2 regions of the Kitasatospora sp. NPDC048194 genome follow, and region 1 is predicted to be linked to the other one. Evidence: riboswitches for the same ligand, from Rfam matches in the RefSeq annotation. Region 1 holds a riboswitch; the other holds the start of a gene.
The links. Region 1 has a riboswitch for guanidine ahead of ACGF07_RS13165 (MBL fold metallo-hydrolase). Riboswitches for the same ligand answer to the same signal wherever they lie in the genome.
Positions count from the first base shown of each region.

Region 2: linked by a shared signal. The riboswitch ahead of ACGF07_RS19970 (DMT family transporter) and the one ahead of ACGF07_RS13165 (MBL fold metallo-hydrolase) in region 1 are both predicted to bind guanidine.

Region 1 covers NZ_JBIDAK010000008.1:135,479-138,869, reverse strand. The annotation lists gene ACGF07_RS13170 (CapA family protein) at 1-678, shown strand, start outside; gene ACGF07_RS13165 (MBL fold metallo-hydrolase) at 728-1,582, opposite strand; guanidine-III (ykkC-III) riboswitch at 1,594-1,661, opposite strand; gene ACGF07_RS13160 (MarR family transcriptional regulator) at 1,833-2,285, shown strand; gene ACGF07_RS13155 (ATP/GTP-binding protein) at 2,316-2,891, opposite strand; gene ACGF07_RS13150 (DUF742 domain-containing protein) at 2,944-3,327, opposite strand; gene ACGF07_RS13145 (roadblock/LC7 domain-containing protein) at 3,324-3,391, opposite strand, start outside.
Region 2 covers NZ_JBIDAK010000015.1:114,219-117,609, forward strand. The annotation lists gene ACGF07_RS19960 (hypothetical protein) at 1-61, shown strand, start outside; gene ACGF07_RS19965 (MFS transporter) at 65-1,504, opposite strand; gene ACGF07_RS19970 (DMT family transporter) at 1,608-1,922, opposite strand; guanidine-III (ykkC-III) riboswitch at 1,967-2,033, opposite strand; tRNA gene ACGF07_RS19975 (tRNA-Cys) at 2,117-2,188, shown strand; gene ACGF07_RS19980 (xanthine dehydrogenase family protein molybdopterin-binding subunit) at 2,254-3,391, opposite strand, start outside.

The DNA.
Region 1 (3,391 bases):
GACTTCGGCGCCGACGGCCTCACCGACACCCTCGCCGCCAAGAGCTCCTCGCCGATCCCGGTGATCGGCGTCGGACGCAACGCCACCGAGGCGTACGCGCCGTACACCGCCACCGTGCGCGGGGTGAAGGTCGCGGTTGTCGCCGCCAGCCAGGTCGAGGACATCACCAACCAGAAGTGGCGGGCCGGCGCCAACAAGCCGGGCATCGCCTCGGCGCTGGACGTCCCCGCCCTGGTCAAGGCGGTGGAGTCGGCGAAGCGCCAGGCCCCGGTCGTGCTCGTCTACCTGCACTGGGGCGAGGAGGGCAAGGCCTGCCCGACCAGCGCCCAGACCGCCGTCGCCAAGAAGCTCGCCACCGCCGGCGCCACCGCCGTGGTCGGCACCCACGCCCACACCATGGTCGGCTCGGGCATGCTCGGCGACACCTACGTCGGGTACGGCTTCGGCAACTTCCTCTGGTACGGGACGTCCAACTACCCCAACTCCAACGAGACCGGCGTCACCACCCTCACCCTGACCGCCGACGGCAAGGTCACCGGCGAGGCCTTCACCCCGGCCACCATCGACGACAAGGGCATCCCCGAGCCGGTCACCGGCGCCGCCGCCGAAGCCGCCCTCAAGCGCCGCGACGGCCTCCGCGGCTGCGCCGGACTCACCCCGCCCCCGGCCGCGCACTGACGGCCGCTCGCCCGGCCCGGGTGACGGGCGCGTCCGGGCCCGGGCCCGCTCAGTCGGTGGGCCAGAGGATCAGGTCGTCCAGCGCGTGGCGACGCGGCCCCTCGCCCAGTTCGGCGAGTGCGGCGCGGATGCGGTGCAGGTGGTCGACGGTGAGCTGGAGCGGGGGCTCGTCCGGCTGGTAGGTGGTGCGGACCGGGTAGTCGGCGCCCGGGGTGCGGGTCATCTCGATGTGGCAGCCGAGCACGTACGTGACCTGGCGGCTGCCGGCGAACTCGACGAGCCGCTCGACGGTGCGCCCGAAGGCGGGCCAGTCGTCGATGTAGAGCCGGCCCGGGTAGACGGTGTCGCCGGTGAGCAGGAAGCCCGTCCACGGGTCGTAGTAGGTGACCGCCGCCTCGTGGTGGCCGGGGGTGGCCAGGCACTCCAGCACCCGCCCGCCGCCGAGGTCGACCCGGGCCACGGCCTCCGGGGCCCGGTCGAAGCCGAAGTACGCCCAGGCCGTGGGCCGGTCGCCGCCGACCACGGTGGTCACCGGCCGGTCGGCGAACTGGCCGTCCCCGGCGATGTGGTCGCCGTGCGGGTGGGTGTGGAGCACCAGCAGGGGGTAGTCCTCCCGGGGGTTCCGGGCGAGCCACCTCGCCACCAGGCCGTCGACGGTCGCGCGCAGCGGGAAGTACTCGGGCTCGGCCGTGGCGCCCGTGTCGATCAGCACCGCCCGTTCCGCCCCGAACAGCAGGAACAGGAACGGCGCTTCGTAGTGGACCGCCTTGTTCTGCCGCAGGATGACGGTGTGCTCGTCGTACTCGTGGACGTGGATGTCCGGATCCGTGTTGTGCTTCGCGGACGGCGAGCCGTGGATCCACCGCACGTCCAGCGGGCGGGCGATCGGCGTGCGGGCGGCCATGACGTCTCCTCGGTGCGTCGTCTTCGCGGGCCGGGTACGGCGCACATCTCGTCCGGGGCGGACGCCGACGCGCCGCCGCCGCGACGCTAGCACCACCCGGCCGCGCTCCGGCCGCCGGTGCCGCTGCGTGCCGCCTTGGTGCCGCCCGGAACCGAAGTAATTGCAGAGTCAGATAATCCGCGCCAACTGGGATACTGTCGAACAGAAGACGCAACGGGGCGTACGGGTGAACGCGAAGGGAAGGCGAGCCATGGGGATCCGCGACGACGCCGCCGAGGTCCGGGCCAGTGGCTGGCGCACGCTCGCCGCACTGCACGGGCTGATCGACACCGCGCTGGAGAAGGCGCTCCAGGCGGGGCACCAGCTCTCCGTGGTCGAGTACACCGTGCTGGAGGCCCTCTCCCGGCAGGACGGGTGGCACATGCGGATGCAGCAGCTGGCCCGCGCGGCGGCGCTGAGCAGCAGCGCGACCACCCGGCTGGTGACCCGGCTGGAGGACCGGGGGCTGCTCAGCCGCTACCTCTGCGCGGACGACCGTCGGGGTATCTACACCGAGTTGACGGCGGCGGGCCGTGCGCTGCTGGAGGCCGCCCGGCCGGTGCACGACGCCACCCTGGAGGCGACCTTGGCCCAGGCCGCGGAGGTGCCCGAACTGTCCACCCTGGTCGACGCGTTGACCGAGCTCACGCCGACGAAGGCGTGACCGCGGCGGCCCGACCGCGACGGCCCGCCCTCACCGCCGTCCGGCGGCCAGCGCCTCCCGGTGCACCCGGTCGAGCAGGGCGAGCAGCAGTTCCCTGCTGGACGCCCGCTCCCGGACGTCGCACAGCACCACCGGCACCTCCGGCCCGAGGTCGAGGGCGCGCCGGACGTCCTCCGGGCTGGCCTCGCGCCGCCCGTGGAAGCAGTTGACGCCGATCGCGAACGGGATGCCCCGCTGCTCGAAGAAGTCCACGGCGGCGAAGCTGGTCTCGAGCCGCCGGGTGTCCGCGAGGACGATCGCCCCGAGGGCGCCGAGCGCGAGGTCGTCCCACATGAACCAGAACCGGAACTGCCCCGGCGCGCCGAAGAGGTAGAGCACCAGGTCCTCGCGGAGGGTGATCCGTCCGAAGTCCATCGCCACCGTGGTGGTGGACTTGTCCTGGATGCCGTCGAGGCTGTCGATCCCGACGCTGGCGCGGGTCATCCGCTCCTCGGTCTGCAGCGGTTCGATCTCGCTGACCGAGCCCACCATCGTGGTCTTCCCGACACCGAAACCGCCGGCGACGAGGATCTTGACCGCGCCCGGCACCAGGCTCTTGATCGTCAATTCGGGTCTCCTGGAGGGGAACTGGGAGTCGCGTGCGGGGCCGGTCCGCCGCTCAGAGCCGGCGGACGCCCTCGATCACGGCCTGGATCAGCGAGATGTCCGGCGCCTCGGCCAGCTGGACCGGGGCCCGGGTGAGGATCAGCCGGGCCTCCGCGAGGTCGTCCAGCAGCACCTTGACCACGCTCACCGGCAGGTCCAGGGTGGCCGCGATCTCGGCCACGGCCAGCGGGCGTTCGCGGCACAGGTCGATGATCGCGGCCGGTTCGGGGGCCAGCCGGCTGGTGTCGGTGCGCGGGTCGGCGGTGACCACCAGGGTGATCAGCGCGAAGCCCGTACGGACCGGGCCGGTGCGCCCGTTGGTGATCGCGTAGGGACGGACCAGGTGGCCGGCGTCCTTGTCGTAGAACCAGCCCTCGTCGGCGTCGGCGGTGGTCACGCACCGCCACCCGCGCCGACCTGGCCCGCGTCGCTGCGCGGCGCCGCGGTCAGGTACTGCCCGA
Region 2 (3,391 bases), on a different contig from region 1:
GGCGCCCCCGGCCCCCGCGCCCTCTCCCACCGCCACCGCCACGGCCGCCGCCGTCGGCTGACCGTCAGGACCGGGTGCGGACCCGGCCGGAGAGCAGCGCCCCCAGCAGCGCCACCCCGGCCATCACCAGCAGGATCACCGCGAAGGCGGCGGGCGAGCCGGCAGCGTCGGCACCGTCCTGGGCGGCGGCGAGCGAGCCGCCGCCCAGCGCCGCGAACAGCACCCCCGCCAGGCCCGTCAGCAGCACGTTGCCCAGCGCATCGCTCATCTGCAGGGCCGCCGAGTTGGCCCCGGCGTCCTGCGGAGCGGACAGCTTCATCATCAGCACGCTGATGGTCGCGACCGCCAGGCCCATCCCGACCCCGCCGACGGCCCAGGCCACCGACGCCACCCAGGCCGGCACCGCCGGGACCAGCACCAGGGCGGCACCGGCGATCGCCACCCCGGTCAGCACCAGGCCGCCCTTGATCATCGCCTCGCGGTGCCGCTCGGCCCCCGGCCGCCCCTGCAGCCAGGAGCCCAGCGCCCAGGTGAGCCCGCCGCTGGTCAGGGTCAGCCCGGACAGCGTCGGCGAGAGGTCGCGCTGGGTGGTCATCATCAGCGGCACGAAGGCCTCGGCCCCGAGGAACGCCCCGGCCGCCAGCCCGCGCAGCAGGATGACCGTCGGCAGCCCGCGCCCGGCCCGCAGGGTCCGCGGCGGCAGCAGGCCCAGGACGGCCGGAACCAGCAGCGCCGCGCCGGCGATCCCGGGGACCAGCCCGACCAGGTCCCGCCGCTGGCCCGCGTACTGCAGCAGGCCCGCGCCGACCGCGGCCATCGCGGCCAGCAGGGTGCGGCGACGGTCGAAGTCCGCGCCCCTGAGCACCGGGTGCTCCCGCTCGGAACGGGCCAGCGCGGGGCCCATCACGGCCAGCGGCAGCAGGAGCAGCACCGGCACCGCCAGGAACACCCAGCGCCACCCCAGGTGCTGGGTGACGGCCCCGGAGACCAGCGGCCCGATGATCGAGGGCAGCACCCAGGCGGAGGAGAACGCGGCGAACACCGCCGGCCGCAGCCGCTCCGGGTAGGCCCGGCCGACCACCACGTACAGCGCCACGATCACCAGTCCGCCGCCGAGGCCCTGGATCGCCCGCCCGGCCACGAACACCCACATGCCGGGTGCCGTCCCGGCCACCACCAGGCCGGCGCCGAACACCGCGATGCCGGTGAACAGCGGCCGCAGCGGCCCGCGCCGGTCGCACCACTGCCCGGAGACGACCAGCGCGAACAGCGTGGTGGTGAAGTAGCCGGAGAAGGCGAAGGCGTACAGCCCCAGGCCGTCCAGCTGGCGGGCCGCGGTCGGCATCGCGGTGTTGACGGCCGTCGCCTCGAAGGCGATCACCAGGACCACCGAGACGATCCCCAGCGTCAGCGCGCGGTAGCGGCCGCTGAGGACTCCGCCACCGGAGTCGGTTCCGTCGGGTATCGAGGTGGGGTCGACCGAGGTGGAGGAGGCAGTGGTCATGACTGACATCGTAAGAGCCGTCCGCCCGGATAGCCCCTGACCGGAGTCGGTGATCGCCTCCGTCCGCAGGCCTAGGACCGGCGGGCGGTCTCGCGCGCCGGCCTCAGTGCAGGACCTTGAGCCCCACCACGCCCGCGACGATCAGCACCAGGCAGCCGACCCGGGCCATGGTCACCGCGTCCCCGAGGACGGCCATGCCGTACAGGGCGGTGCCGACCGCACCGATGCCGACCCACACCGCGTACCCGGTGCCGATCGGAATGGTGCGCATCGCGTACGCCAGACCGCCCATGCTGAGCAGCAGGGCGACGCCGAACACCAGGGTGGGAACGGGGCGGGAGAACCCCTTGGACGAATCCAGGGCCACCGCCCAGACGGTCTCCAGGAGACCCGAGACGATCAGAACGAGCCAAGCCATGACGGCCGTACCTCCGCAGTCCACAGCGGCCGGATTGCCGCTGAACTGCGTCGTCTTGTCGTCACCGGGTACGACGCGCTCGTCCGGAGTGGCGGGAAAAGCAGCCACCGCTTCCGACGGTAGCACACATTGCCATACAGAATTTACAAAGCGTCATTGACCCCATTCGGACACTGCGCCATCCTGAATTCACTGGCCGTGTGCCCGAGTGGCTGAGGGGACCGTCTGCAAAGCGGTGCACGCGGGTTCGATTCCCGCCACGGCCTCGAAGAAAAGGGAATTGCCGGTCGACTCGGAAGTCGACCGGCAATTCCCTTTTCCCGCTTTCCGGTCAGGCCGTGACCGCGTCCTCCGGCCGGATCGGCAGCCGGCCGACCGGCAGGCCGGTGGCGGCCCGGACGGCGGCGGCCACCGCCGCCGGAGCGACCACCGCGGGCACCGCGCTGACCGCCTTGGCGCCGAACGTGGCGACCACGTCCCGCTCCTCCAGCAGCGCGGCGATCCGCACCTCCGGGGTGTCCAGGGAGGTCGGCAGCCGGTAACCGGTCAGCGAGGGGTTGCACAGCACGCCGCCGGAGGTCCGGAGATCCTCCATCAGCGCCAGGCCCACGCCCTGGGCCACGCCGGCCTCGATCCGGTCCTCGATCTGGCGGGGGTTCAGCGCCCGGCCGACGTCCTGGGCCACGGTCATCTCGACCACCCGGACGGCCCCCAGCTCGATGTCCACGTCGACCACCGCGCGCATCGCGCAGAAGGAGATGGAGACGAAGGCGTCGCCCTGCCCGGACTCGTCCAGCGGCTCGGTCGGGTGCGGCCGGCACTGCGCGGTGGCCCAGAGCTCCTTGCCCTCCAGCGCCTCGGCGACCGGCATGCCGAGCACCCCGTCGTACGAGGTGATCTTGCCGTCGGCGATCTGCAGCAGTTCCGCGGACATCCCGAAGTTGGCCGCGATCGGCTGCAGCAGCTGGTGACGGACCATCAGGGCGGCCCGCTCGACCGCGCCACCGGAGACCCAGGTGTGCCGGCCCCGGGCCGAGGGCCCGGCGATCGACTGGTCGCTGTCGGCCGGGGCGATGTAGACCTCGCTGACGCCCAGCACCGTCTGCACGATCTGCCGGGCCAGCGTGGCGAAGCCCTGCCCGGCGTCGACCGCCGCGCAGATCACCGTGGCGTGGTCGCCGCTGACCCGCACGGTGGCGGTGGAGACCTCGTCCTCGCCCTCGGCGCCCAGCATGTGCACCATGCCGACGGCGTAGCCGATGCCCCGGCGCACCGCGGACGGGTCCCCGGCGCCGCCGGGCCCGCCGGGCAGCAGCCACTCGGCGTCCGGGTCGTCCACCGGCAGGGCCGGCAGCGGCTCGGCCGCCACCGCGTCCAGCAGCGCCTTCACCGGCGCCGGGCAGGTGACGGCCTGTCCGGTGGGCAGTGGGTCGCCGGTGGACATCGCGTTGCGGCGGCGGATCTCCACC